DNA from 3 places in the Exiguobacterium sp. s70 genome. Region 2 is predicted to be linked to each of the others. Evidence: predicted binding sites of a transcription regulator. Region 2 holds the regulator's gene; each other region holds the start of a gene.

Region 1 (10,269 bases), on a different contig from region 2:
TCGCACTAGGTGGAAATGCGATTCAACAAGGAAAAGATGCGACGGCCGAGGCTCAAATTCGAGCCGTCGAGGCGACGGCTGAATCTCTGGCCGCGCTTGTCGCCGAAGGGATTGAGGTCATCATCACCCACGGGAACGGGCCGCAAGTCGGGAATTTGATGTTGCAACAGGCCGCATCAGACAGTCCGGCGACGCCGGCCTTGCCACTCGACGTTTGCGGGGCGATGACACAAGGGATGATTGGCTATTGGTTCGAGAATGCCCTCACGAAAGCTCTGAGATCGCGCGGTTTGGAACGTTCGGTCGCGCCAATCGTCACGCGGTCGGTCGTCGACCCGAACGATAGTGCCTTCAGTCACCCGACGAAGCCGATTGGTCCCTTCTACGACGAGGCGGAAGCGCAGCAGATGGAACGGGCGACCGGTTATGTGTTCAAAGAAGACGCCGGTCGCGGCTATCGCCGCGTCGTCCCGAGCCCGTTTCCAGTGGCGATTCTCGAGCACGCGGTCATCCGTGACCTTGTCGCCCATGAGCATATCGTCGTCGCCTCTGGCGGTGGCGGGATTCCCGTCATCGATACACCAGATGGTTATGTCGGTGTCGAGGCGGTCATCGATAAAGATTTCGCCGCTGCGAAACTCGCCGATCTCGTCGACGCCGACATGCTCCTCATTTTGACGGCCGTCGAGCACGTGTTCGTCGATTTCGGGACCCCGTCGGCTCGGGCGCTCGAGGAGACGACGAAAGAACAGCTCGAGACGTATATCGCCGAAGGCCAGTTCGCACCGGGCAGTATGTTGCCGAAAGTTCGGGCCGCCCTTCAGTTCGCCGAGTCAGGCCACGACCGGGTCGCCGTCATCACGTCGCTCGAACAAGCCCTTGCGGCGGTCCGAGGCGAGGTCGGGACGCGCGTCCGACTCGCCGCGACGCTCCAACAATAAACTCAACGCCACAGACAACAGCGTCTGTGGCTTTTTTTTCTGAATTGGTAGCTCGTCGTTTTTTATGGTCCGACATAGGGAAGGAATGTTGTATGTCGATTTAGACATTGCTATCATTTTGAGTGTAAACGTTTGCACAATTTAGAAGGGGAGTGACGAAGAGCGGCAACGCTCGAGCTTATGCGTCTATTTGAAGAGGAGAACGTCTATACGCAACAAATGAAACCACAGTCAGATAATCGAGCAATCGTCCAAGGGAGCTGCTATCGCTTCACGGTGCTGACGAGCCAACTGATTCGGATGGAATACGCGGAAGATGGGGTGTTCGAAGACCGGCCGACCCAAGTCGTCTTTAACCGGGCGTTCGCAGTCCCGGAGTTTCGCGTGATCGAGGATGAGACAGAACTGCAAATCATCACAGAGCACGTCCACCTCTATTACACGAAAGGGCCGTTCGCGCCGAACACGCTCTACGTCGATGTGAAAGGGAACTTCAGTACGTACTATAGCCGCTATACGTTTAACGGACCGGAACGGACGTTGAAAGGGACGGCGCGCACGCTCGACCATGTCGACGGGGCGACGGAACTCGGTGAGGGCATCGCCTCAAAACAAGGGTATGCCGTCATCGATGATTCCGATTCGTTCATCATGACCGAGGACCGTTTTGTGGAACCGAGACGGAAACACATCCATGACTTGTACTACTTCGGATATGGACATGAATATAAGCAGGCCCTGCGTGACTTCTATCAACTGACAGGCCCGACGCCGCTGTTGCCACGAAAAGCGCTCGGCAACTGGTGGAGCCGCTATTGGCGCTACGACGAGACCGAATATAAAGAACTCATGCGTCGGTTTAAGACAGAAGACATCCCGTTCTCGGTCAGTGTCATCGACACCGACTGGCACATCACCGATATCCCTGAGGAATATGGGAGCGGCTGGACGGGCTATTCATGGAATAAAAACCTGTTTCCGGACCCAAAAGGCTTCTTGACGTGGCTCAAGCAAGAAGGGTTGCTCGTCACGTTGAACTTGCACCCGGCGGACGGTGTACGTGCATTTGAAGATCAATATGCGGCGATGGCCGAGGCGATGGGCATCGACCCGTCGCATGGTGACCGCATTCCGTTCGACTTCTCTGATAAACGCTTCATTCAAGCCTATTTCGAGCAGATGCACCATCCACATGAAGTCGACGGCGTCGATTTTTGGTGGATTGACTGGCAACAAGGATCCACCTCAAAAATGGAAGGGCTCGACCCGCTCTGGATGTTGAATCATTACCATGCGGCCGACATCGCCCGTGACGGCAACCGTCCGCTCATCTTCTCCCGTTACGCCGGGCCGGGCAGCCATCGGTATCCGATCGGTTTTTCGGGCGACACGTTGATTTCGTGGGCGTCCCTGGCCTTCCAACCATACTTTACAGCGACGGCGGCCAATATCGGCTATGGCTGGTGGAGTCATGACATCGGCGGCCATTATCGTGGGTCGAAAGATGATGAACTCGCCGCGCGCTGGGTCGCATTCGGTGTATTCAGCCCGATCATGCGGTTGCACTCGACTTTTAGTACGTTCAACGGCAAGGAGCCGTGGCGCTTCGGTCTCGAGGCGGAACGGTCGATGAAGACGTTCCTGCGTCTGCGCCATCAATTGATTCCATATATCTATACGATGAACTGGCGAAATCATGTCGGCGCCTTGCCGCTCGTCTTACCGATGTATTATGAGCATCCGGATGAAGACGTGGCGTATGAGGTACCGAATGAGTATTACTTCGGCAGTGAACTCATCGTCTCCCCAATCGTTGAACCGATGAATCGACAGCTCCATGTGGCGGCGACGAACGTCTGGCTACCGAAAGGTGACTGGTTCGACTTCTTTACCGGTCATCGCTACAGCGGGGACAAATCGGTTCGCATGTTCCGTGAGCTCGAAGATCAGGCGGTGTTCGCCAAAGCCGGGGCGATTATCCCGATGGCACCACACCATTCGGGTCGAAACGATACCGACAACCCAGCCGATTTGGAAGTGCTCATCTTCCCAGGCGCCTCGAACACGTTCACGCTCTATGAAGACAATGGGAAGGACCGTGGCTATGAGACGGGAGCCTACGCCGAGACGACGTTCACGCTTGATTGGGATGAACGGAGCCTTCATATCCAAGTGACAGGTGACCGGTCTGTGTTACCGGTGGACCGCCATGTCACGTTGCTGCTTCGAGGGGTGACCGGGTCTGGTGAATACAAACGGGAGACACAGACGCTGCGCCTCGAGCTCGGACCGATCAGAGACGAGCTGACCGTGGAACTCCCGGTCGATGTGACGGCGAACGACCATCGTCTCGATCGGTTGTATCGCTTCTTGGACCGTGCGGAAATCTCATACGATTTAAAAGACCGGTTATACCGGTCAGCGGCCGCGAAGACGCGACTCGAAGCATGGCTGTTCGATTTACATGCGCTCGAACTCGATCGCGACCTGCAAGACGCGATTATGGAATTGATGCTCGACTGAATACTTTATTGTGACGAAGAGGGCGGTTCATGCCCTTCTTTTTTTTGTCAGAAAATCGTTGGATTTTGTAAGCGTTTTCACAAAAGAGTCGTTTTATACTTAAAAGAGAGGCAAGATGGATTGGAGGATGCGACATGAAACCAAAATGGACGGTGGACGATTTGAGACAGCTTGATGTGTTCGCCAAATGTGCCACACGAGAGCTCGAGGCGCTGTTGCCGCATGTCTATTGCCGCACGTATCGGAAAGGTCAACTCTTGTTCATAGAGGGGGATCCCCGGGAACGGGTCTATTTCTTGATTAGCGGTTATGTGAAGCTCGAGCGTTGCAACGAGACGGCGACACATCAATATACGGACTACTTGAAACCGAAGCAATTGTTCCCGTATCGTGGCTTGTTGACGGAACCGTACTATCAACATTCAGCCGAGGCGTTGACCGATATCGAGGTCATCTATATGCCGACCGACCGTTTCGAACAGCTTGTCTCGCGGAACGCATCGATGTTGCTCCACATCGTCGGACAGATGAACCGGATTCTTGATTTGCACGAGCGCCGTGTCCAGGACATCATCACACCGAGTGCGACTGACCGGGTGCTCAACACGATTCATTACTTGATTGAAGACCTCGGGGAGCCGGAAGCGACGGGCGTCCGTGTCCGCTGCCCGTTCACGACAATTGAGATTTCGCGCTTGTCGGGTACGTCACGAGAGACCGTGTCGAACATCTTATCGCGGTTGCGAAAAGAAGACGTGCTTCAATTTGATGCGCGGGAATTGATGATCGGTCATCCTGAATATTTTGAACAGTCGCTGTGATGGCGCCGCGTGTGGGACGTGGCGTTTTTTGCATGTCTGAGGAAGCGAAGCGTTCGCCTTGCAAGGGTGCATCAGGTATAATTAGTGAGAATCCTCACAAAGAAAAAGTCTCCTGATTGATAGAAAGGATGAACGCAGTGAAACGACTGCAAGCTCTCGCTTTAGCAGAAAAACGCCATATCGTCGGACTCATCATCGCGGCAGTGATGATCGGGTTGTCGATTTTAGCTCAAGCCTATTTGATTGTCGACATTGTCGATCAAGTCTTTTTAAAAAATGCATCGTTTGAAAGCGTCGTTCCGACGCTCGGTTGGCTCATCCTCGCGCTCGTCACACGAGCTGGTTTCGGCTATATGTCGGGGAGGATTGGAGCGAGCCTGTCAGAAAAGGCGAAACGAACACTCCGATTGCAACTGCTCGACCGCTATACGTCGAATCCGATTGAGACGTCACTATCCGGTCAATCCGGTAAAAAGGTGAGCGTGTTCATGGACGCGGTCGACGAAGTCGATGCCTACTTCAGCCAATATTGGCCGCAAGTCATTCAAACGTCGATTATTCCGCTACTCATTCTCGTCGTCGTCTTCAGCCAACATTGGATTTCAGGCGTCATCATGATGGTGACGGCTCCGTTCATCCCGATTTTCTTCATCATCATCGGGATTGCGACCCAGAAGAAGTCAGAACAGCAGATGGAGAAAATGAATCAGTTCTCCGGCAAGTTCTTGGACGTGTTGCAAGGATTGACGACGCTCAAACTATACGGTCGGACCGAGCGTGAGGCGCAAGCGATTGAAAAGAGCAGTCTCGACTTCCGCGACGCGACGATGGTCGTCTTGAAGACGGCGTTCCTGTCGGGTCTCATGCTCGAGTTCATCTCGATGCTCAGCACGGGCGTCGTCGCACTCGAAGTCGCGCTCCAAATGGTCGTCTGGGAGAACTTGACGTTCTTCTCCGGCTTTTTGATTCTCGTCTTGGCCCCGGAATACTATTTGGCCATCAAAGACCTCGGCGGTGCGTTCCACACCGGACGCGGCAGCATGGGGGCGGCCGACCGTATTTTCGAGGCGCTCGATGCACCGGATGAACGCTTGACCTGGGGCGACCGGACGTTGACGAGCCGGACACCCGACCTCGAGCTCGACGCCGTCTCGTTCGCCTATGAAGGTGGACGCTTTACGCTGCAGCCTTTGAGCGGTGTGATTCCTGCCGGCGCCCATGTGGCGCTCGTCGGGGCGAGCGGGTCCGGCAAGACGACCGTCTTGAACGTGTTGTCCGGGCTCGTGAAACCGGACAGTGGACGTGTCCTCGTCGATGGAGAACCGCTCGAGACATACACCGATTCGTCATGGTATGACACGATTGGCTATATCTCACAAAATCCGTATTTGTTCGCCGGTACCGTCGCCGATAATATCACCCTCGGGGAAACGGCCGACGAGATAAACATCCTTGAAGCCGCGGATGCAGCCGGATTGAACGATGTCATCGCGCAATTGCCGAACGGCATTCATACTGAACTCGGTGAAGGCGGTTATGGGTTGTCCGGAGGCGAACGGCAACGGCTCGCCTTGGCCCGCGCCTTCTTGAAACGACCGGGCATCATCTTGTTCGATGAACCGACGACAGGGCTCGATTTAGTGACGGAGCAAATCGTTCGGCGCTCGATTGAGGAGTTGTCGCGCGAGGCGACGCTCGTCACGGTCGCGCATCGGTTGCATACAATCAAGCAGGCGGATGCGATTTGGTTCATGGACGATGGGAAGCTCCTCGCCCAAGGCACGCATGACGAACTGCTCAGCGTTCCGCAATACGCTGACTTGTTCACGCTACAGAAAGGGGTGAGAGGATGAATTCACTTTGGACGATCACGAAATGGATGATGCGAGAGAAGAAAGATATCGTCCTCTCAATCTTCTTTGGGTACGTGGCCGGCATCGCGGCCGTCGCCTTGTTCGCGGCGAGCGGTTATCTTGTCTCACGGGCCGGTCTCGTACCGCCGCTCTATGCGCTCATGGTGCCTGTCGTCTTGATTAAATTGTTCGGTGTGATTCGGGCGAGTGCGCGTTATCAAGAGCGCCTTGCCTCGCACCGGGCGACATTCACGATTTTGAGCGAGTTGCGGGTCCGGTTTTACCGCCAGCTCGAACCGCTCGTGCCGAGCATCTTTGCCAAGTATCGGAGCGGGGATTTGCTCGCTCGCGTCGTCGGTGACGTCGAGAGCTTGCAAAACTACTTTTTACGGGTATTCTATCCGCCGATTATCTTGGTGCTCGTCTTCTTGAGTACGATTTTTTTCGTCACGTATTTCTCGATGTGGGTCAGCCTCTGGATTTTGTTCGGTGTGTTCGTGACCGGTTTTTTGATTCCGGCGTTCTTCGCCCGAATCCGTGCCAAGCACGACCGCGAGCTTCGCGCCTTACGGGGTGACCTGTCGAGTGGGATGACAGAGATGATGTACGGATATCGCGATTTGTTGCTTCATCATCAACTTGGACGGACACGCGGCGAGCTGCTCGAACAGAGTGACCGTTACGCCGAAGCGCAGAAGCGGGATGTGACGAATCAGTTCTTCAACTCGTCACTCGTCGTGGCGGCCTCCCTGCTCGTCTCGTGGGGTGTTCTTGCCATCGGGGCGTATCTCGTCGTCGACGGCGAGTTGAACGGCCTATTTTTGGCCATGCTCATCATGATGTCGCTCACCGCGTTTGAGAACGCGACACCGATGGCGGTCTTCCCAGGTCACTTTGCCGACAGCAAGCAAGCGGCCGATCGACTGCTCGAAGTCGTCGAGCCGAGTGAAGCAATCGTCGCGGCCGAGGCCGCCCGGACGGACATGATACTCGAATCCGCTCCGGACGTATCGTTCGAGCGCGTGACCTATCGTTATCCGGATACGTACCGCGATGTCCTGAGCGACGTGGATGTGACGTTACGAAGCGGGACGAAGACGGTCATCGTCGGGCCGAGCGGCTCAGGGAAATCGACGCTCCTGCAACTGTTGCTCGCTTTCGTCAGACCTGATTCCGGTGAGATCCGATTGAATGGGCAACGGTTGGACGATGTGACCCAAGCATCGGTCTGGAGTGAAGCCAGCGTCGTCCTTCAAGAGAATCACTTCTTCTTCGGGACGGTGCGCGAGAACTTGGCGTTAGCCGGAGAGTTCACCGACGCTGAGATGGAAGCGGCGCTCGCGAGCGTCCGGCTCGGTTTCTCACTCGATGAGCCTGTCCTCGAGAAAGGGGCGAACTTGTCGGGCGGAGAACGGCAACGGCTCGCCATCGCCCGGGCGCTCTTGAAGAACGGGGTGCTCTGGATTCTCGATGAAGCGACGTCGGCTCTCGATGCGCGGACCGAGGCGGACGTGTTCGCCGAAGTCTTCCGCCGTGCCGAGTCATCGACACTCGTCATGGTCAGCCATCGCTTGACCGGGCTCGAGCGCTTCGATCACATCATCGTCATGGAAGGCGGTCGCGTTGTAGAGACGGGAACGTATGATGAACTGATGCGGTCCCGCGGTGTATTCTATGGATTGAAACAGATCGAGCAAGATATTTTCGCATGAAAAAACGAGCGGCTCCGTCGGAGAGCCGCTCGTTTTTTGGATGGCAAATTTGGGTGCAACAAATGGGGGTTGTCGCATTGCTTTCAAAAAGAGTGTCGTGGAGGGGAATCCACGTGACGCAATAGTTTGGGGAACGGTTACGTCAAGCTTTTGGGAGCTACATCTTGAGTATAGGTGATAACGATTCTCATTGTCAATTAGAAAATGATACAAAAAAACCACAACCGGTTCGGGTTGCGGTCAATCGTCAGCTTGATGGCACGCCCTTGCGGAACGTGAAGCGAATCAAGCTGAACAAATAGCGGATATAGAAGAGGGCGAACGCATAAAATACAGCGATGGCTGATGCGCCGAGTTCAACACCTGGAATGTTCATCAAGAACTCGAGGATGAGAATCGACAGCAAGAAGATGTAGAGGCCAGCGTCGAGATAGAGTGGCATCAATTTGCCACGTTGATGCCAGAACGTCCGGACGAGCGGAGCGACGATCATCCCGATGATGCGTTCCGCGAAACCGATGCTAAGCACGGAAATCATGAACGCAGCGACCGTTTCGAACGAGACGAGCTCTGAGAACGCAAACATCGAGATAAGCAAGAGCGGGCCGATGAAAATCATCATTGAGAGTGACGTGCGTAAAAAGATCAGTAAGTTCCGTTTCATCGTGTCGACTCCCCCGAAGAGCGACTGGCGGAACGTCTTGCCACGTTGATAGTCGAGGATGAACGATCCCACAAACATCAAACCGAATAGTGATAACAATACTGTCATGAAATGTGTTTCCCCTTTTTCTGTCCAAATCTATGATCAACTGTAAGAATCATCGAATCAAAGTCTAGCCTAGTGTACCGATTCACTAGTTGAAAGTAAAGCGGGAAAACTGCGTAAAACCGCAATCTTTTGCGAACGATTCGCCGATTACGACGCCAAGATGAAGCGATTGCGACCAGATTCCTTAGCGTGGTATAACGCTTCGTCGGCATGCTTCAACACGCTGTCGACTTCGATGTCGTTTGAATGGCAGGCGCCGAGCGAGACCGTGATATGTAACGTCCCGGCGCTCGTCTCGAACGGGAATGTCGAGACTTTTTCTCGTATAGATTCGGCGAGGCGAGTCACGTCCTCTCGATTGGCGTTCGGCATGATGATTAAAAATTCTTCTCCGCCGAAACGACCGACGAGATGCCGTTCGTCGCTCTCGGCGACGAGTAACATGCCGAGCTCACGTAATACGTCGTCCCCGACGTCATGACCGTACGTGTCGTTCACGCGCTTGAAATGGTCGATGTCGACAAGGATCAACGCGTACTCTTTCGCCTCGACGTTCAGGTTGGCCATGGCTTCATTCAATAGACGTCGGTTGGCGATGCCGGTCAGCGCGTCCGTCCGAGCAAGTTGTTGCTGGTGCTGGACGTTCTCAAAGTGACGTCGCAACTCTTGGAGCAACCGGTAAGAAGCACAGGCACCGCCGTATGCCATCACGACGTAGGCAAGAATGACGGGATAGAACAATTGAAGCGGTAACGCGTAATAGATGGCGGCACCGAAAACAGCGATACTGATTGTCGTGAAAATAAGTAGCGTATTGCGGGTATTATCGAGTTTGAGGCGCAAGAGACTGATGGGAAGAACGAGCCCGATCATCGTCAAGACCGCTAAATAAAAGCCGATGTACGCCCCATCGGTGACCATCAAAAAACGAGCAGTCAAAAAGATAACGGCGGCAACCGTTCCGCTGACCCATCCACCGAACAGGACGGCAAGTGAGATTGGGATGGAGCGCAAATCAATTAGCATCCCTTCAAGTGGCAGTGCGTTCGCTAGTAAAATCAAGGCGACGAACCCGGTTTGAACGCCGAGCAGAATTCTGCTTTTTAAAGGTGATTTCGGTGTGAGCCGTGGACGGTTTCGGAAAGGGAGAAACGAAATCGTGAATAGCGTGAATAGGATACACAGATTTAGAAAAAATGAGTTGATGATCGTGAGCATGAACGCATCCCCTAACGTGAAATGGAAATAATTAGTTTCAGTTTAGCACATTACAACCAGGTTGACGCTTGATGGATGGGGATAATGTGTTCACCATTCCCGCCATTCTTCCGTCACGTCTTCTGTCGTCTCATAACCGGCTAAAATGGCACCGGCTTGAATGAAGTCGTACAATTCCTCACGCTCGACCGTCTCGATGAAATGGTCGTGTTCTTCGTCAATTTCGTTTAAACGCAATACGACGTCGCGGACGGCCGCTAACACGTTTGCTTCCGTGCCGTCTGCCTGTGTCAAGGCGGTCACGTACCGCCGAAGCGCGGCATCGACGGCAAAGATGATCTCGACGGTATACACGTCATCTCCCTCGTTCATTCGGTCTTCCCACATCAGTGTCGGGCGATTGGCCCATAATCGTTCAACTTCCATACT
Region 2 (10,269 bases):
CGTCCGCGCATCATCTACTTTCACTAGAGCGTGACGTTCGTATGGTGCGTGAAGGCATCGGTTTTTTCACGATTGACGTCCCATACCTTGAACGAACGTGGATTGACCCGACAAAACGGATCACCATCATCGAAGGCATGAGCGTCGCGTTCCTCGCCGCAGATTCGTGGGATGTTTCGGCTTATCTATATACCGACAGTGATACTGAGTTTGCGCGACGTTCCGTTCGGGATATCCAGCAACGGGGAATGGATCTCACATATTTACAGGCTTCGCACGAAGAGCGTCGACTCCAATACGAGCTGTTCATGCATCCGCAGCGCGAAAAGTTCCAAACGATCGTCTCGACGAGTAACGATGTTTGGACAATTGAAAACCACCGCTCATGAAGAACGGTGGCTACGTAACGTCTCTTGGATACCGAGTCCAAGTCGATCCTGTTCTCGTTCGAGTTGGTCCCACGTGAGCGAGCGATGGCGCATCGTGACGTCATTGGCGATTGACTCGAGTGTACGTTGCTTCTCGATATTGTCGAGCCAGTAATAGACGTCGACCCCGTCCTCGTCGACCCGCCAGAACGATTTGACGACTTCGAACTCGTCGGCCCAGTCACCGACCGGTTTGAATCCATACTTCTCGACGAATGGATACGGTCGTTCTTCTCCGATCGGGTCGATAACGTTACGGACGAACATGAGCTCGAGCCCGGCATGTTCGGTCGCCTGTAACAAGCGTTTCAAGGCAGGGAGTGGTTCGACTTCGACTTTTTCGATGACATCGAACCAGACCCGTTTGCCGTCGGTGTCCCAGACGGTCGCTTCGACGCTGTATGGTGCTCCAGCTGTTGATGGGGCATACATCGTCAAATCGAACGTGAACGGGATGTGCTCTTCAGCACCCGGTTCGAGCTCGGCGGATAGGACGATTGGGACTTCTTGCAAGTCGGCCTCCCGATTAAACTCGTTGCCTTCGAGCGTGATATCTTTGAACGTCGTCAAAAAATTAAGCGTCAGCTCTTGCAGGCGCACGACATGCGAAGTGGTGTTCAACACCCGCAGCGTTCCATGAACGGTCTCGTTCGGAATGAACGGGACGGTGTGAAAATAGACGGATGCGTCCAGTTCGGAAAAGAACCATTTTTTAAAGCGATTACCCCATTTCGACATGACGGTCGCGCTCCTTTTCTCTTATAGATTGCACTCTTTTAAATGTTCCCGATTCCAATTCTGAAAAAACATGAAGAAAAAGGTTGCATTATATAACTACTTCACTTATTATAGAGAATGTCGAAACAATTCAAACCATCGCGGGGTGGAGCAGTCTGGTAGCTCGTCGGGCTCATAACCCGAAGGTCGTCGGTTCAAATCCGGCCCCCGCAACCAATTTTTATTTAATTTCATATGTCGTCGCGGGGTGGAGCAGTCTGGTAGCTCGTCGGGCTCATAACCCGAAGGTCGTTGGTTCAAATCCAGCCCCCGCAACCAATTTTTTAAATGAGATAGCGAAACGATGACGTTTCGTGTTTTTTTTTGCGTAAAATTGAGTGTACAATGAGTACGTATCGCTAGAACCGACTAAAGGAGAAACATCATGTATACATTGATTACCCATTCTGCGGCTGAGACGCAGGCAGTGGCAGAGAAATTGGCCACACTTGTCAAAGCCGGGACGGTCATAACGTTGAACGGCGACCTCGGTGCCGGTAAGACGACGTTCACCCAGGGCTTTGGTAAAGGCCTCGGTGTCACGCGCAACGTCAACAGCCCGACGTTTACCATCATGAAACAATACCAAGGGCGCTTGCCGCTCTACCATATGGACGTCTATCGTCTCGAAGATACAGGGGACGATATCGGCCTCGAAGAATACATCAACGGCGATGGTGTCGCCATAGTCGAATGGTCGAACTTGATCGAGTCATCGCTTCCGAAGGAACGGCTCGCCATCACAATCGAGCGAGTCGGGGACGAGGAACGTCAACTGACGTTCGCGCCCGTCGGCGACGTCTATGATGCGCTGGTGAAGGAGGTGCTCGCATGAAGCAACTGATGATTGATACGGCGACGACACGTCTATCTGTCGCCCTCAGTGAACACGGACAGATTCAAGCCGAGGCGACGGTCATGGTCTCGAAAAACCATGCCGTCACGCTCATGCCGATGATTGAACAACTGATGAATGCGGTCAAATGGACACCGACCGAGCTCGAACGTATCGTCGTGACGACAGGTCCGGGATCTTATACGGGTATTCGCATCGGTGTCACGACCGCGAAGACGCTCGCCTACACGCTTCAACTCCCGCTCGTCGGGGTCTCTGCGCTCCATCTCATGGCGGCGGCCCCGAATACGGAGCTCCCGGTCGTCGCGCTCATCGATGCCCGTCGTGGCAATGCGTATATCGGTCACTATCAACAGAACGAGGCCGTGACACCCGACCGTCACGCCTCGGTCGCAGCTTGGCTTGAAGCCAACATCACAGGACCGTTTGTCGTTGTCGGTGATGTCGAACCGTTCCGTGACGTACTCGCGTCTTACGACTATACCGAAGCACCGGCCGCGCATAGCTATGGCCGGGCAAGCGATCTCGTCGCGTTAGGTGACGTCACGAACGATGTTCATGCGTTTGAGCCCGAATATCTCCGTCTTGCTGAAGCGGAAGCGAAATGGCTCGAGGGACAAAACAATGGCTGACATTAAAATCCGGCGCATGAACTGGCTCGATGTCGAGGAAGTGACCAAAGTCGAAGAAGCGTCGTTCGCCATCCCATGGACGAAAGAAGCGTTCATGAACGAGATGCTCCGCAATGACCAAGCGATCTATTTCGTCGCTGTGCATGAACGACGCGTGGTCGGCTTCGTCGGGGTTTGGCAAATTGTAGACGAGGGGCACATCACGAACATTGCCGTCTTACCAGAATATCGCGGGCAAGGCATCGGCAATCTGCTGTTGACGCAACTCGTTGAATTCGCCCGCTCGAAGTCACTCGCGGCGCTCACGCTCGAAGTGCGCGTCTCGAATATCGGTGCCCAAAAGCTGTATGAACAGTTCGGTTTTGAAAACGCCGGTCGCCGGAAACGGTACTATCAAGACAATAATGAAGACGCCTATATCTACTGGGCGAAGTTAGGAAGTGAATCAGAATGAACACATCGCTCATTCTCGCGATTGAGTCGAGCTGTGATGAGACGTCGGTCGCGCTCGTGCGTGACGGCAAGACGCTCTTATCGAACGTCGTCTCGTCGCAGATTGAAAGTCATAAACGGTTCGGTGGGGTCGTGCCCGAGGTCGCCTCGCGCCACCACGTCGAACGAATCACGTACGTCATCGATGACGCCCTCAGTGAAGCCGGCGTGACGATGCAAGACGTCGACGCCGTCGCGGTCACACAAGGACCTGGTCTCGTCGGGGCGCTGCTCGTCGGCATCAGTGCGGCCAAAGCGCTCGCGTTCGCCCATAGTAAACCGCTCATCGGCGTCCACCATATCGCCGGACATATTTACGCGAACGAACTCGTCGAGGAGATGGAGTTCCCACTCGTCTGTCTCGTCGTTTCAGGCGGACACACGGAGCTCGTCTATATGCCCGAGCACGGTGTGTTCGAAGTCATCGGTGAGACGCGTGACGATGCGGCTGGAGAAGCGTACGACAAAGTCGCACGAACGCTCAGCCTGCCTTACCCGGGCGGCCCGGCCATCGACCGTCTCGCGGCTAACGGGGAAGACACGTATAAGTTCCCACGGGTTCGCCTCGAGGCAGGAAGTTTTGACTTCAGCTTCAGCGGGCTCAAGTCGTCAGTCATCAACGCCGTCCACAATGCCGAACAGCGTGGGGAGACGGTCATCCCTGAAAACTTGGCGGCCAGCTTCCAAGCGAGCGTCGTCGAAGTGCTCGTCGAAAAAGCGATTCGTGCCGTAAAAGAAAAAGGAGCCAAACAATTGCTCGTCGCAGGTGGCGTCGCGGCCAACCGTGGACTCCGTACTGCGCTTCAAGAAGCTACGGACCGCGAAGGCATCCGCCTCGTCATCCCACCACTTGATCTATGCGGAGATAATGCTGGTATGATCGGGGTGGCGGCACATCACGCGTTTGTGCGCGGAAAGCGCGATACACTGGCGATGAATGCGGTTCCTGGGTTATCCTTAGAAGAGAGCATGACAGTCTAGGGGGAAATAGAGACATGACGAAACGCATCATTATTGGAGGTCTGGTCGTACTGCTCGTCGTCGCGACGTTTTTGCAAGTACGGGAGATTATCCGCGCCTATAATATCGCCTATCAAGAAGAAATCGTACCGGAAGCGACACGCGTCCGTTCACTCACAGGAGCGGAATCGCTCGAAGGCATCGGCCGGGTCACGGGTGAGAACACGCTCGTCGAGACGTTGTACGGCTATAAGAGCCTAGACGATCAAAATATCGAGAGCGTCATCGTCGTCGACCGCAACCTCGGCGTTCAGCCGAAAGCGAGCGACGCATATTACGAGATTGCGCCGGGACGAGAAGCGACCGAAGAAGAAGCGGCGAAGTTCGAGGATATCGTCAACGAGTTTGACGAAGAGCAACTGTTCGCGCAAGTCATCTCGACGCATAAGGCGAAGTATGTGACGAACCGTGAGGAGACGCTCACGTTCTATAAAGTCTTTGTCCGTGACGTCGATACGAACGAGTACGTGTTCTTTATCACGGAAGACGGTCTCAAACTCGACTTCCATACACGCGGGTTCCAACCGCTACGTTACTTCTAACTATTAAAAGGGAAGCCGATCTCCATGATGGAGATCGGCTTCCCTTTTTTATACGTCCGGATGATGTTTGTTCTGTTTGTACCACATATTCACCCAACTCACGATGAAGACGAGCAGGGCGAGCACCCACATGAGGAGCGTCGACTGATAGAAGTGTCCCCACACCGAGCCTGGGGTGTAAAAGCTGTGCACGGTCACATCGACCGGCCAGACGACGAGGCGGATGAACAGCGTGCTCATGAGCAGGCCGCTCAACAAGCTGATCACAATCCCGCTCCACGTCTGGATGATGAAGCCGATGACGACCGGCAAGAAATAAAACAGGAACGACGGGACGACCGTCGGCTCCCCGCGAATCAGTTCGGATACGAATTCCGTCCCCGTCGGCACGATATAGGCGAGACCGGTCAGGAAGGCGTGCATCCATTCGATTCGCATCGCACGGAATCGCATCATGAATGGAGCTCCTCCCATTCTGCGTACAGTGCCGTGATCGATTCTTTCGTCGCGTCGGACTCGGTCGACAGTTCCTGTGCCCGGGCGAAGTCGTTGAAGACGTCCGGTTCACACAACAGCTGCTCGATTTCCTCGAGACGCGCCTCGTGTTGTTCGATCGTGAGCTCGATTTCCTCGATCCGTTGTTTCATCCGGCGTTCCTCGCGTTGTTGTTCCTTGTCGGCGCGCTGTTTCTTGACGATGACTTGTTTCGTCTCTTCGCGGGCGAGTCGGGCCAGGTCTTCGAGTTCTTCTTTCTTCTCGACGTAATATGAATAATCGCCGAGATACTCGTCGATGCCGTTCGGCGTGATCTCTAAGACGCGCGTCGCGAGCCGGTCGATGAAGTAGCGGTCGTGCGACACGAACAGAATTGTGCCCGGATAGTCGACGAGGGCGTTCTCGAGAATCATCTTCGAATCGAGGTCCAAGTGGTTCGTCGGCTCATCCAAGATGAGCAAGTTCGGTTGCTCGAGCTTTAGTTTCGCGAGCGTCAAGCGGGCCCGTTCCCCACCCGACAATTCATGGACACGTTTCATGACGTCGTCACCGCTGAACAGGAACTGTCCAAGCAGGCTCCGGACTTCTTGTTCGCGCATGAGCGGCCAGTCGTTCCAAATCTCGTCGATGACACGGTTGGCGTCCGACAAGTTTTGTTGTTCCTGGTCGTAGTAGCCGATTTCGACGCCGGTGCCGTAGCGGATGTCACCGGTAAGGGGCGGCTGTTGTTTCGTCAACACTTTCAGGAGCGTCGATTTGCCGACTCCGTTCGGGCCGACGAGGGCGACCGATTCGCCGCGCTGCAATTGGAAGCGGAGCTGTTGGGCGATCGGTTCTTCATAGCCGATGGCAAGATCGCTCGCACTCAATACGTCGTTCCCGCTTTGACGTTTGATTGAGAACGAGAGGACGGCACTGCGCTCATCACCGTCCGGCGCTTCCATCCGGTCGACTTTCTCGAGACGTTTGCGGACGCTCTGGGCCCGCTTCGTCGTCGTCGCCCGGGCGATGTTACGCTGGATGAAGTCCTGCATCTTGGCGATCTCTTCTTGTTGCGACTCGAACTGCTTCTTCTCTTGCTCGTAAATGGCAGCCTTCTGTTCAAGGTACTTCGTGTAGTTGCCGACGAAGCGACGGCTGCGGTGGCGGGACAGCTCATAGACGACCGATACGACGCGGTCGAGGAAGTAGCGGTCGTGGGAGACGATGAGGACGGCGCCTTTATAGCCGCTCAAATACTTCTCGAGCCAGCCGAGTGTCTCGATGTCCAAGTGGTTCGTCGGCTCATCCAAGATGAGCAGGTCTGGACTTTGGAGCAGCATCTTCGCGAGAGCAAGACGTGTCCGCTGTCCGCCGGAGAGCGTATCGATGCGGCGTTCGAAGTCGTCCGGATAGAACCGCATCCCGTGAAGGACAGAGCGGATCGTCGCCTCATATTGATAGCCGCCACGGTCTTTGAACGTATGCTGTTCTTCATCGTAAGACGACAAGAGGCGCTCATAGGCGGCCGGGTCGTTCAAGATGCGCTCAGAACCCATGTCTTGCTCCATGCGGCGCAGCGTCTTTTCTTGTTCAATTAAATCGGTGAAGACAGTCAACATTTCGTTCCACATCGTCTCGTTCGACTCTAACCCTGAGTCTTGGGCGAGATAGCCGATGGTGACATCTTTAGGCTTCATGATGTCGCCCGAGTCATAGTTGTATTCCCCGGCGATGACTTTAAGCAATGTCGACTTGCCGGCACCGTTACGGCCGACAAGGGCGACACGTTCGCCTTCTTGAATTTCTAGTTTGACGTTCTCTAAAATCGGCTCGACGCCGAATGATTTCGATAAGTTATTGACTTGCAGTAGGATCAAGTGAAAAAACCCCTTTCTCTCTATTTAGTATACTTTATTTCTTCCCCATTTCAGGTATATTCATTGAGTGGTCATGTGAATTCGTTTACAATCAAGGTGTATGAAATTAGATTCGTTTGAAACGCGTCGTAAAAAGGAGGCTCTTTCCGTTGAGTCAAAACGAACCAAAGATTCCGCAAGCGACAGCCAAACGGTTGCCACTATACTATCGGTTTATCCAAAGCCTACATTCATCAGGAAAACAGCGTGTCTCTTCTGCTGAACTGAGCGAGGCGGTCAAGGTCGATTCGGCCACGATCCGTCGCGATTTTTCGTACTTCGGTGCGCTCGGGAAAAAGGGATATGGCTATAACGTACAGTATCTGTTAGACTTTTTCCGTAAGACACTGAATCAGGACGAGATTACGAACGTCGCCTTAGTCGGGGTTGGTCATCTTGGGACAGCTTTCGTCAACTATAACTTCCTTAAAAACAATAACACACATATCGTCGTCGGGTTCGACGCAGACGAGACAAAAGTCGGCACGACGATGTCCGGTGTCCCGATTCATCACGTCGATGAGATGGAACAGATCATGAAACAAAACAAGATTGACGTCGCCATTCTCACGGTGCCGTCTGCCTATGCGCAACCGGTCGCGGACGACTTGGTCCGCTTCGGTATTAAAGGCATCTTGAACTTCACACCGGCCAGACTTACTGTGCCGGACACGGTCCGCGTCCATCACATCGACTTGTCGATCGAACTCCAGTCGCTCATTTACTTTATGCAACACTATCCATCTGCTGAGGGGGTCCATCAATAATGGAATTACTATCATCGTTGCTCGTCGTCGGTATTCCTGGGGGAGCAAGTATCTTCATTATCGCCATCGTCGCGCTCATCATCTTCGGGCCGAAGAAATTGCCTGAATTCGGACGCGCCGCTGGTCAAACGCTCCGAGAGTTCAAAAATGCCACGAACGGCATGATGAACGAACATGACGAGAAAGATAAGAAAGAACTTGAGAAGAAAGAGCAGTAATCATGAATCATCAACCTGATCAAGAACGGGCACTGTCCGATCACTTGACAGAGCTGCGGAGACGACTGATGCTGTCGGCATTTGTCGTCTTTGCTTTCTTTCTCATCGCTTTGCCGAGTGTCAAATATGTGCTCGCCTATCTGCAGGCGGACCTCGTCGAACGAGGGCTCGAGCTGAACGCCTTTGGGGTCGCGGACCCGCTCATGATTTACTTGAACTTGGCGCTCGTCATCGGGCTCGTCGCGTCCGGTCCGTTTCTACTGTATCAACTGTGGGCGTTCGTCGCACCTGGTCTGCACCCGAACGAGCGGAAAGCGACGCTCGCGTATATCCCGATCATCTTCATCTTGTTCCTGATCGGTCTCGCATTCGCCTACTATTGGTTGTTCCCGCTCGTCCTCGATATCTCGACGGACCTCGGGCAAGACCTCGGTCTGACGCAAATCATCGGGGCGTCGAACTACTTCACGTTCTTGCTGCAACTGACCATTCCATTCGGACTGTTATTCCAGTTGCCGGTCGTGACGATGTTCTTGACGCGCATCGGTGTCGTGACACCGTACTTCCTGTCATCGATTCGGAAATATGCGTACTTCGCCTTGTTCGTCATCGCGGCCTTCATCACGCCGCCGGATTTGACGTCGCACCTCATGGTGTCGCTGCCGCTCTTCTTCTTGTATGAAATCAGCTTGTCGATTTCACGCATCACGTACCGGGGCGTGCTCCGACGTGAGAAAGAGGCGATGGTGAAAGAACAGATGGATTTGATGAAACAAATGAATGAGAAGTAAACACCATGTCATGCGACGTGGTGTTTTTTTATGATTTTAGGACTATTCATTTTTGAAAAATCGATTTAAAATTAGGAATATAAAATCAAAAATGGATTATTTTTGAAAGTTATGCATTCATAAACAGAAATGAGGAGACAGATGAAAAAGTGGTTGTGGAGCATGCTTGTTGTGCTCATTATGATGGTGGCACCAGGTGTCGAAGTCCGAGCAGAGGACTATACTAAGCCGGTAACTATTCCGACAGGGGAAGTCGTAGGAGATAGTGGGTATGTGTGGCGTTCAGGGGATCCTGAGACGCTTGTTCACATTCAGACCGGTGAAGTGTATACATTACCGATTCGCGTGTCCGTTCTTCATAATATTCACGCGATCGGAGACGGTCGATTCATTTTGGAGGGCTGGCAAGAATGGATGGTCTGGAATCCTCAAACCGGTTCAAAGACGGTCTTTCCAATTGAGGCAGGGAGCGGACTTCATGCGGTCGTAGATATTAATTTGGCAGCAGAAACGGTATTGTGGACTGATGACAAGAAGTATGTCACGACATCGCTTTCGGGCAAAATTCTCGGGTCGATTCAGATGGGAAGTATGTATGAAGCATACGGACTGCTTGATGATGGGAATGTTCTTGCATTCGTGGACGGTCAAGTGACGAAGCGGACGCCGTCGGGTGAGGCGCTTGAAACACTCGGATCTTATACGGGTCAGGTGAGAGGTGCATCCTTAATCAAGGGATCAGATCAGTGGATTGTGGCAAAAGCAGGGGAATCGGATACACTTTTCATCTTTGATTTCGTAACGAAACGATGGATCGAGAAAGAAGCCCCAAGCGTAAGAGACCTCACATGGGAAGACGGCGTCTACTATTTCACGATTCGGAAGACGTATACGACGTTCTATGTTAGTTATAACGTCGCCACAAATGAGTGGCGAGAGGCACCGATTGATGATGTCTTCGTCGAAAGACGTGGTTCATGGTACGTTTTTTCTGAGAATCGATCAGCAGGCTACACGCCCGAGTCATTTTGGAAGGCACCGTGGCAACTGAATGTCAATGTGCCGAAAACGACGACTCGTTATGAAGTAGGTCGTCCCTATGATGTGAACGGAACGGTTACACTCGTTGACGGGACAGTGTTGCCGGTTCCCGGAGATGCCTTGGCTGTCAGTTTAGATCGTCAAGAAGCGCCTTTCCTTTGGGAGCAAGGGAACCTGACGCTACAGACGAATGAATCGTATAACACGATTTTTAAATGGAACGACTTAGAGCGGCGTCTAGACTTATGGGCATCGAACTACGTGCCACTCACACTCGACCCGCCAAAGGGCGTTTTAGGCCCGATTAGCGGG
Region 3 (10,269 bases), on a different contig from region 2:
ACCGTAAAATCGATGAGGAAGATTTCGAATTCATCTTGGAGACAGGCCGCCTGTCACCAAGTTCGTTCGGTTTTGAGCCTTGGCAGTTCGTCGTCGTTCGTCGCGAAGACTTGCTCCAAAAGATTAAAGACCATGCTTGGGGGGCGCAAGGGCAGGCGTTGACGGCAAGCCATTTCGTGTTGATCTTGGCGCGGACGCCTGAAGCGATGCGCTACGACTCGGACTATATCCGTCATATCGTCACGGACGTCCAAGGACGGACGGAAGACGAATACGCCCTTCGGGTAAAACGTGTCCGTGAGTTCCAAGAACAAGATTATCAACTGTTGGACGACGAGCGTGTGTTCCAAGAATGGATTAAACGCCAAACGTATATCCCGCTCGGCAACATGATGACGGCCGCTGCCCAAATCGGCGTCGACTCATGCCCGATTGAAGGGTTCAATCAAGCGGAGATTGACGAATTATTGATTTCAGAAGGCGTCATGGAACGAGGCGCCTGGTCGCTCTCGGTCATGGTCGCGTTCGGACATCGGGCCCGTGACTTCGCGCCGAAGACACGCCGTGACTTCAATGAGGTCGTCAAATACATCGGATAAGCAAAAGCTCAAGCGCCTCGGCGCTTGAGCTTTTGCTTATTTCCACTCGGTGATGCGGTCGATTGGGAAGCGGACCGATTGGTAACCGTCTTCCGCGGCTTTTCCGATTGAGAGGAGCATGACCGGAAGGTAGCGCTCTTTCTCGAGGCCGAACGCTTCCGCGATGTTCGCTTTGTCATAACCACCGATCGGGTTCGTGTCGTAGCCGTGAGCACGGGCGACGAGCATGAGTTGCATCGCGACGAGACCTGAGTCGAGCAAGATGCTGTCTTTGATCGATTCTTTCGGAGCGTCTTTGAAGATGCCTGTAATCATGTCGACTTGGCGGTCACGGACGTCTGGAGGCATGAGGCCACGTTCAACGGCCGTATCGAAAATCTCTTCTGTGTAATCGGCCATTTGATAATCGGCGAAGATGGCGATGACGGCAGATGACGTCTCGACTTGGCGTTTGTTGAAGCTTGCGAGCGGGAGGAGCGTGTCTTTCCCTTCCGCGCTATCGATGACGACGAAGCGCCATGGTTGCAGGTTAAGTGAAGACGGAGCCGTCGTCGCTTCCTCCAAGATTTGTGTCATCTCTTCTTTCGAGATTTTGACGTTCTCATCGTATACGCGAATCGAGCGGCGTCCTTTGACGATCTCCATAAAGTCTTTTTGTGTAGTCGTGTTCATATAAGGGTCTTCCTTTCGTGTTGAATGTTGGTTTGTAATGTATTTAACAATTCGAGTAGCTGTTGTTGATCCTCTACCTTCATGTTTACAAAAAGTCGGTCCGATAAGCACTTCTTTTGCTCGGTCCAATGTGCAATCCGCTCGCGACCGTCATCCGTCAAATCGACAAAGATGACCCGATTGTCTTGAAGACATCGTTCGCGCGTGATTAAGCCTTGTGTCTCGAGTTGTTTTAAGTGACGCGTAATGGCGGCATGGTCGACTCCGACCCGTTGTTGCAGTTCACGTTGACGTAACGGTCCGACGTGATGCAAGTTGCTCAAAATATCGAAGCGGGTCGAACTGAGTCCGTCCATTTCCGTATCGAACAGTTGGGCGAGTTCTTTTTGTACGGTGATGACGTGGTAAAGGATTTCGTCGCTGAGCGAACAGGCGTCGCGCATGAGACATCCTCCTTAAAACTAATTGATGAATCAATCATTGATAGGTCACACAATTCATCCTAATCGGTTTGAAGAGAGAAGGCAAATAAAAAGATTCAAAAAAACTGTTGTCAAACTGTTATATAATAGTCTATATTATATTCAACTGATATATAACAATTATTCGGGAGGATGTGATGGTTTGGAACAATACGTAAGAATCGGCACATACCGTGTCCATCGTACGCTGGTCGACTTGATTGCCGAGCGGGTGTTGCCCGAAGAGGCTTCACGGCAACAGTTTTGGGTTGGGGTCGGTCAAATTTTAGACGACTTCACAGAACGGAACGAGGCATTGTTGCGAGAACGAGAAGCATACGAACGACTGTTACAGAACTGGTACAAGGAACATGGACCAACCTTTGATCAGCACCAATACAAACAATTTTTGCAAGACATCAATTACATCGAGCCAATCGTTCCAGACTTTACGATCGACGTCACGAACGTCGACGCAGAAATCGTCCAGGCCGGTCCGCAACTCGTCGTCCCGCTCGATAATGCGCGCTATGCGTTGAACGCAGCGAATGCTCGCTGGGGCAGCTTGTACGATGCCTTGTACGGAACGGACGTCATCGACACGGACGAGGAGCCGACGGCTGGATATAATCCGGAACGGGGGGCGAAGGTCATCGCCTACGCCAAACAGTTTCTCGACGATACGTTTCCGCTCGGGGAAGGCTCACATGAGGAAACGGACGGTTATCTCGTGTCAGAGGGCAGGCCGTACGCCATCATCGAAGGGAACCGCATCGCGTTCCAAGACGATTGTCTCGTCGGCTACGTCGGAGAGGCGAGTGATCCGAAGAAGCTCCTGCTCGTCCACAACGGGATTCACGTCGAGCTGAAGTTTGACCGGAACCATCCAATCGGAAAAACAGATCGAGCGGGACTTGTCGATATCGAGCTCGAATCAGCGTTATCGGCCATCATCGACTGTGAGGACTCGGTCGCGGCCGTGTGCGCCGAAGAGAAAGTCCAGCTCTACTCGAACTGGCTCGGTCTCATGAACGGAACACTCGAGGCGACATTCACGAAAGGCGGGAGACGACTCACACGGAAATTGAACCCGGACCGGCATTATATCGGACCGGAAGGACGTGAAGTCACGCTACCGGGACGGTCGCTCTTGTTCATTCGCAACGTCGGACACTTGATGACGACGGATTTGATGCTTGATGAGGCAGGGCGTGAAGTGCCAGAGGGCATCCTGGACGGGATTTTCACAGCGCTCATCTCGAGCCGTTACCTCGACGCTAGACAAAATTCTCGTGAACGTTCGATCTATATCGTCAAACCGAAAATGCATGGCTCGAAAGAAGTCGCCTTCACGAACGATTTGTTCGACGCGATTGAAGATGTGCTCGAGCTGCCGCGTCACACGATTAAAGTTGGTGTGATGGACGAGGAGCGTCGGACGTCGCTCAATCTAAAGAACTGCATTGAACGAGTGAAAGAGCGCATCGTCTTTATCAATACAGGCTTCCTCGACCGGACCGGGGATGAGATTCACTCCTCGCTCACGCTCGGACCGATGCGCCGAAAAGGTGAGATGAAAGCCTCGGCTTGGCTCGACGCGTATGAACGGTCGAACGTCCGGGTAGGACTCGACGCCGGATTCCACCGAAGCGGACAAATCGGGAAAGGAATGTGGGCCATGCCGGACCGTATGGGCGAGATGATGCGCGAAAAAATCAATCATATCCGATCCGGGGCGACGACGGCCTGGGTCCCATCACCGACGGCGGCCACGCTTCATGCGCTCCATTACCATCAAGTCGACGCCTTTGACGTCCAACGCGAAGTGGCCGCTCGTTCGTTCAATCATGTGATGGAACGAAGTCGGTTGCTTGAGATTCCACTTGCCACGCGTGACTACACGGACGAAGACGTGAACGAGGAGCTCGAGAATAACTTGCAAGGCTTGCTCGGATATGTCGTACGTTGGGTCGAACAAGGTGTCGGCTGCTCGAAAGTGCCCGATATTCATCATGTCGGCTTAATGGAAGACCGGGCGACGCTCCGCATCTCGAGTCAGCACGTGGCCAACTGGTTGTATCATGGCGTCTGTAGTCGAGAGCAAGTGGAAGCGACGCTCGTCCGGATGGCCGGTGTCGTCGACGCGCAGAACGCGTCGGACCCGCATTATCGTCCGATGACGCCTGACGTGGAGCGTTCAATCGCCTATCAAGCGGCGAAAGATTTAGTGTTCGAAGGCGACGAGTCGCCGAACGGATATACGGAACCGATTTTGCACCGGCGCCGTCGAGAATTTTTAGATCAAGTTGCATTAGAACCGAATTTAAAAGGAGGAGCATCATTATGACAACGAAAAAAATTGAAAGCGAACAGTTAATTGAACGCTGGGTCGTCCGTCGAATCATCTCAGGGGAATCGACAGCGACGCTCGCGAACACGGCGTTCGTCTATGGGAACGATTTGATGCGCCTCGTCCTCGACCGGGCCGACGGATCGCTCCAAATCATGAGAGAGCCAGTTGAAGAAGTCGTCGTGTTCCGGAAACCGGAAGAACGTGATGAAGAAAACGTCTGTCGCTGCTGCGGCATGGAACACTCGTCCTTCAAATCGGCGCTTGAGTGCTGCGCATACTTGGATTAAGCATGCACCAACTGTTATATAACAAATGATTAAATCATGAATTAATATAATACAGGAGGAATGGATATGAACGAACAACGCGCACAAGTTGAGGAAATGATACAGTCGGAACGATTTACTGGGGTCGAACGTCCATACGGAGTTGAAGACGTGATGCGACTTCGGGGATCGGTGTTGATTGAACATACGCTCGCGACAAAAGGAGCGGAACGGTTATGGGAGTTACTCCACGAGCGGGACTACGTCCACGCGCTCGGGGCGTTGACGGGGAACCAGGCCATCCAGCAAGTAAAGGCTGGTCTTGAGGCCATCTATTTGAGCGGTTGGCAAGTTGCCGCCGACGCGAACTTGTCGGGACATATGTATCCGGATCAAAGCCTGTATCCGGCCAATTCGGTGCCGAGCGTCGTCAAACGAATCAATCAGGCGCTTCAACGCGCCGACCAAATCCAAACGGCGGAAGGAAAAGGCGATACGCATTGGTTCGCCCCGATTGTCGCTGACATGGAGGCCGGTTTCGGCGGTGTGCTCAACGTGTTCGAACTGACGAAGGCGATGATTGAGGCGGGGGCAGCCGGTGTCCATCTTGAGGATCAACTGTCATCGGAGAAGAAGTGCGGACATCTCGGCGGGAAAGTGTTGCTACCGACACAGACGGCCGTGAAAAACTTGATTGCCGCTCGGCTCGCGGCAGACGTCATGGGGGTGTCGACGATTATCGTCGCCCGGACGGATGCTCACGCGGCGAATTTGATTACGAGCGACATCGACCCAATCGACCATCCGTTCATCGTCGGTGACCGGACACCGGAAGGGTTTTACCGCACCGAGGCAGGCATCGAGCAGGCAATCGCGCGTGGTCTTGCCTACGCACCGTACGCCGACCTCGTCTGGTGCGAGACGTCCGAGCCCGATTTGGATGAGGCACGCCAATTCGCAAATGCGATTCACGCGAAATATCCGGGCAAACTGCTTGCTTACAACTGCTCACCTTCGTTCAACTGGAAGAAGAAGCTGTCAGACGAGGAAATCGCAACGTTCCAACAAGAAATTGGTGCGATGGGGTACAAGTTCCAATTCGTCACGCTCGCTGGTTTCCACTCGCTCAACTTCGGAATGTTCGAACTCGCACGCGGATACAAAGCCCGCGGGATGGCTGCCTATTCCGAGTTGCAGCAAGCTGAATTCTCGGCGGAGCAGCATGGCTATACGGCGACACGTCACCAGCGCGAAGTCGGGACCGGGTACTTTGATGAAGTGTCACTCGTCATTTCTGGAGGCCAGTCGTCGACGACGGCACTGGCCGGATCGACAGAGGCAGAGCAGTTTGAAACGCCTTCCCATTAATCGACGCCCCTCACAAAATGAGGGGCTGTTTTGTGTCCAAATTTGGAACGAGGCAATCCCGTTCACCTAAATGTGACGTATTTCACATTTTTGTCGTCAAACTCTTGCTACGCTAAACATGTCAAAACGAATATGGAGGTTATGACAGATGACACAGACATTCACGGGCGATACGCACGTATCTGAAATCGTCAAACAATGCCCGCAAGCAGCAGACATCTTCAAACGGAACCGAATCGATTTTTGTTGTGGTGGCAACCGACCACTCGCTGAAGCGACTGACAAATCGAAACGGTCGACAGAAGATATTTTAGAAGAAGTCAATGCGCTCTATCAACGCAAGCAAGAGATGAACGAGAAGAGCATCGATTGGGATGCCGCTTCTTCTTCGGAATTGATTGAGCACATCATTTATAAGCATCACCAGTTTTTGACGGACGAATTGCCTCAGCTCACACCATATGTGACAAAAGTGTTCCGGGTTCACGGACAAAATCATCCGCACCTCGGTCGCATTCACCAATTGTTCAATCAATTGAAAGTGGAACTTGAACAACATATCGTCAAAGAAGAGACGGAAGACTTCCCGACGTTGCTTCGTCATGAGACGGCACCGACAGCTGAAACGAGACGGGAGCTTGATGACATTTTGGCTTTGCTCGAGTCAGAACATGCAGCAGCGGGTGACATCTTGAAAGAGCTTCGGCACATCACGAACGACTATACGCCGCCTGAAGGTGCGTGTGGGACGTATCGTCTTGTCTATCAACGGTTAGAAGCGCTCGAATCGGATACGTTCGAACATATTCATCTCGAGAACAACATTTTATTCCCGCGGGCGCGCACGTTCGCTTAATAAGGGCACACCTCTACTGACGTAGGGGTGTATTTTTGTGACGTTTGATACAGATGGGAGGCGAAGCAATCGCTACGATAAAAGAGAAGCAAAGGAGTGATCAATCATGAAACGGGTGAGTGGAGTCATCATAGGGATGGCAGTCGCCTTATTACTAAGTCAAGTCTGGTCGAGTTCAGATTCGGAGGACACCGTGACCATCCTAGCAGCGGCGAGCTTAGGACCGGCTTTGGAAGAGGTCGAGCGACAACTTGAAGCGGAATTCGATGGGATTGATGTTCGGGTCGTGACGAACGGGAGCGGCGCTTTGCGAGCACAAATCAATCACGGGTCTCCGGCAGATATCTTTTTAGCCGCGAGCGTTGACGATGTCGACCGATTACAAATCCCGATTCTAGAGCGGGATATGTTCTTGCATAACGAATTGTGGCTCGTAACACCGAAAGGGAAACCGTGCGCGGAGACGTGGGACGACTTAAATACATGTGCTCGCATCGTCATCGGTGATCCGATCAATGTCCCGGCCGGTCGTTACGCAAAAGTGGCGCTCGAAGGGGAAGATGTGTGGGAGGAAGTGGAGCCGCGAGTCATGTTCGCCCAAAACGTGAGACAAGTGCTGACGCTCATCGAACAAGGTGACGCCAATGCGGGATTCGTTTATAAAACGGAACTCACGACGGACATCGAGTCGATTCAGTCGGTCCCATTTGAAGCGACGGGTGCGATTTCGTATCCGGCAGTTCGCTTAACGCATGATCCATACGTCCGCGATATCTATGCGCGTTTGTTTGATAATGAGATCCAAGCTCACTTTTTGGCGAAAGGATTTTCCAAATGACGCAATCTCCACTTCAACTCACATTCGAAGTCGGGATGATGGCGACGGTGAGCGCCTTCGTCCTCGCCTTCGGAGCGGCCTATTTCATGCATCACCGTCAATTTAAAGGAAAGCGGTTGCTGGAGACAGTGTTTTTACTGCCGCTCATCTTGCCACCGACAGTCATCGGGTTATACGCCTTGATGGTCCTCGGGAACAACGGGATCGGTGGGTTCTTGCCCGTCACCATCTTGTTCACCAAACAGGCGAACGTCATCGCGTCCGCCTTGGCCGCGTTTCCGCTCATCTACCAAACGATTCGTCTCGGGCTCAAACAACTCGATGCGGAATGGTATGAGGCCGGACGCGTGCTCGGTGGGTCAGAACGTCAACTGTTCACTTACGTGACGATTCCACTGCTGCTACCTGCGTTGACGAGCGGTTTCGTCCTTGGTTTCGCACGGTCAATCGGCGAGTTCGGGATCACGATGATGATTGCCGGGAACATTCCGGGCGAGACGATGACACTTGCCACTGCGATTTATATGGCGACAATCAACGGCGATATGAAGCAAGCGCTCATTTGGAGTGGATGGTTGGTTGGCCTGGCGTTTTTAGTCCTATGGCTGAGCGAACGTTACGGCAAACGTCAATATTAGTCGATTACAGCGACTTTTTTCACATAAGACCGGTTCGGAGTATTTAAGATACTTGGGCCGGTCTTTTTCCAAATGTGGACGTGGTCCCCGACAGCGATTTGTTCGAACGTCGCCTTTACTTGAAACTTGAACCAACTTACGTCTCCCGGTTCACTTTGCGCGAAAAGAGTGTCAGGAGAGAGCGTGGCTTCTTCTGCAGTGATGCCGCTGATGACGAGTGCGGTGCGGTCAGACTCATTTATTTCAATCACATATCCTTCGACGTCTGGCTCGGTCGTCGCCCGGTTAGCGAAGACAAACCCGATGGAAAAGACGACGAGCATGGCCGCGATGGTGAGGAATAACATGATTTTGAATGATGATTTCATAAGGGAACGCCTCCTTCGTTCATTATTCTGTCACGTCTCGAATCGCTTATCTGTGAAAAAAGTAACAGTTAAGTCGAGATGTCATCTTTATGATGAAACTATGAAGTCGCTCGGAAAGAGAAGGGGGAACACATATGTCCGATCGTTATTTTTATTCGACCGCTGCAAAGTGGTCGTTCGTAGGATTCACCGCCTTGGTGCTCTCGACGTGGATCGCGTCGGCAGGATTTGAGCACGTGGACATGGCGTTGTTCGGCTACTATATCGCCGCCGTCATTTGCATGATTGGGATGGTCGTTCGTTTGACGTTATTCTTTGCACGGCCGGCCACTTCGCAAGTATTGAAGCGGAGCCTCAAACAAATGAAGGCAGAAAAGAAACGGGCCAGTAAAGCCGTCGCCACGACAACTGTCAATAACATCGTCTTACAGAAGTTCATCTGGGAACGTGGCTGGTACCGCTGGACCCAACATATGTTGATCGCCTGGGGATGCCTCGGGTCGTTCGCCATTACGTTCGGCTTGACGTTCCAATGGATGCGCTTTGATTTGATTGATATCGAGACGTATCAAATCATCGTCTTCAACATCCCGACCATCAAAATGGCCGCGCATGGGTTGTTCGCCGAGCTTGTCTATAACGGCTTGAACATCACCGCGCTCATGTTGCTCGTCGGCGTGCTCATGGCACTCTATCGCCGGATTAACGACCAGGACGTGAAAGTGACCCAGCGATTCGAATTTGATATTTTACCGCTCCTCATGTTGCTCATCGTCACCGTATCAGGTCTCTTGTTGACCGTGTCGTACGTATTCTTCGGCGGCTTCATTCATCATGAACTCGCCTTGTTCCATCAATTGACCGTCATCATCTTTTTATGCTACTTCCCGTTCGGTAAACTGTTCCACTTGCCGGTCCGACCAATGGCAGCCAGCGTACCGATGAACTACCGGGAAGTCGAAGCGGATGAGACGCGTGTCTGCGCTGGGTGTGGCACACGCTATGCAACGGACAATCAAGTCGAGGACGTCCAAGCGATTTTACAAGCACAGACGATTCAGCTCGGACTCAGTGACGGGACCCAGCTGTCGGATTACTGCCAACCGTGTCGACGTTCGATGCGTGTGAAGATGCAGTTGAACTTGATGAATGGACAGTTATCGACGCACCCGGTCGATACGAATACCGGCATGTCGATGCCAGGGTTCGGCCGGCCGAAGGAGACGAAAGATGAGGCAAAAGATGAGACACCTGTGCGTTAAATGCGGAGAACCGACTGGGACGCTTGAAGAGATTGAACAAGTAAAACAAATGCTCGAAGGGTCGGACCAACTCGTGAAAGTCGATGCGGCACATACGGTCCAAGACCTCTGTCACGCCTGTCGTCGTCGGGCCCGGCTCGATTCGGCGCTTGGACGGCCAGGAAGTGACGGGATGCATTATCCGCTTCAAACGATTAACGGCTATCACGTCAGTGGATTTTCAAAACGAAGAGCGGAGACGTTCTATGGAGGGGAAGACGATGAGTGACTTTTTAACGTCGCCAGAAGTACAGAACTTAATCAAACCTGGTGAGAAACTGATTACGACCCATTGTTGCTACTGCGGGATGCAGTGCGGCATGCACATCCGGGTCGATGAGAAGACCGGGGCCGTCAAAGGCGTCGAACCACGCTACGATTTCCCGGTGAATAAAGGCAAGCTTTGCCCGAAAGGCGTCACAGCCTATCAAACGATTGAGCATCCGGACCGTATCCTCACACCGCTCATCAAGCGGAATGGCAAGTTTGAGAAAGCGACATGGGACGAAGCGCTCGACGTGATCGAAGCGAACTTTAAACGGATTCAAC

The links. The regulator Rex, encoded in region 2, represses fermentation and respiration genes when NADH is low (regulators of the CRP and FNR family bind a similar motif). The targets are predictions, from matches to a motif close to TTGTGAAATATTTCACAA.
Region 1: a site for Rex is predicted at 4,368-4,385, ahead of cydD (thiol reductant ABC exporter subunit CydD). Genes of this name have one in related genera too.
Region 3: a site for Rex is predicted at 5,790-5,807, ahead of ric (iron-sulfur cluster repair di-iron protein). Genes of this name have one in related genera too.

Annotation. Positions count from the first base shown of each region.
Region 1 covers NZ_JACSLV010000006.1:102,675-112,943, forward strand. Annotated here, with positions in the region: gene arcC (carbamate kinase) at 1-941, shown strand, start outside; gene KNP84_RS13150 (glycoside hydrolase family 31 protein) at 1,122-3,464, shown strand; gene KNP84_RS13155 (Crp/Fnr family transcriptional regulator) at 3,599-4,285, shown strand; gene cydD (thiol reductant ABC exporter subunit CydD) at 4,414-6,138, shown strand; gene cydC (thiol reductant ABC exporter subunit CydC) at 6,135-7,850, shown strand; gene KNP84_RS13170 (hypothetical protein) at 8,098-8,622, opposite strand; gene KNP84_RS13175 (diguanylate cyclase) at 8,770-9,840, opposite strand; gene KNP84_RS13180 (hypothetical protein) at 9,931-10,266, opposite strand.
Region 2 covers NZ_JACSLV010000007.1:81,121-91,389, reverse strand. Annotated here, with positions in the region: gene KNP84_RS14180 (uridine kinase family protein) at 1-389, shown strand, start outside; gene KNP84_RS14175 (sporulation protein) at 384-1,166, opposite strand; tRNA gene KNP84_RS14170 (tRNA-Met) at 1,306-1,382, shown strand; tRNA gene KNP84_RS14165 (tRNA-Met) at 1,408-1,484, shown strand; gene tsaE (tRNA (adenosine(37)-N6)-threonylcarbamoyltransferase complex ATPase subunit type 1 TsaE) at 1,591-2,040, shown strand; gene tsaB (tRNA (adenosine(37)-N6)-threonylcarbamoyltransferase complex dimerization subunit type 1 TsaB) at 2,037-2,693, shown strand; gene rimI (ribosomal protein S18-alanine N-acetyltransferase) at 2,686-3,147, shown strand; gene tsaD (tRNA (adenosine(37)-N6)-threonylcarbamoyltransferase complex transferase subunit TsaD) at 3,144-4,166, shown strand; gene KNP84_RS14140 (hypothetical protein) at 4,181-4,747, shown strand; gene KNP84_RS14135 (hypothetical protein) at 4,796-5,203, opposite strand; gene KNP84_RS14130 (ABC-F family ATP-binding cassette domain-containing protein) at 5,200-7,101, opposite strand; gene KNP84_RS14125 (redox-sensing transcriptional repressor Rex) at 7,251-7,907, shown strand; gene KNP84_RS14120 (twin-arginine translocase TatA/TatE family subunit) at 7,907-8,125, shown strand; gene tatC (twin-arginine translocase subunit TatC) at 8,128-8,916, shown strand; gene KNP84_RS14110 (hypothetical protein) at 9,058-10,269, shown strand, end outside.
Region 3 covers NZ_JACSLV010000003.1:160,690-170,958, reverse strand. Annotated here, with positions in the region: gene KNP84_RS09325 (NAD(P)H-dependent oxidoreductase) at 1-599, shown strand, start outside; gene KNP84_RS09320 (nitroreductase family protein) at 636-1,271, opposite strand; gene KNP84_RS09315 (MarR family winged helix-turn-helix transcriptional regulator) at 1,268-1,714, opposite strand; gene KNP84_RS09310 (malate synthase G) at 1,896-4,079, shown strand; gene KNP84_RS09305 (hypothetical protein) at 4,076-4,372, shown strand; gene aceA (isocitrate lyase) at 4,439-5,719, shown strand; gene ric (iron-sulfur cluster repair di-iron protein) at 5,868-6,575, shown strand; gene modA (molybdate ABC transporter substrate-binding protein) at 6,682-7,413, shown strand; gene modB (molybdate ABC transporter permease subunit) at 7,410-8,051, shown strand; gene KNP84_RS09280 (DUF3221 domain-containing protein) at 8,048-8,419, opposite strand; gene KNP84_RS09275 (MFS transporter) at 8,554-9,681, shown strand; gene KNP84_RS09270 (hypothetical protein) at 9,662-9,949, shown strand; gene KNP84_RS09265 (molybdopterin oxidoreductase family protein) at 9,942-10,269, shown strand, end outside.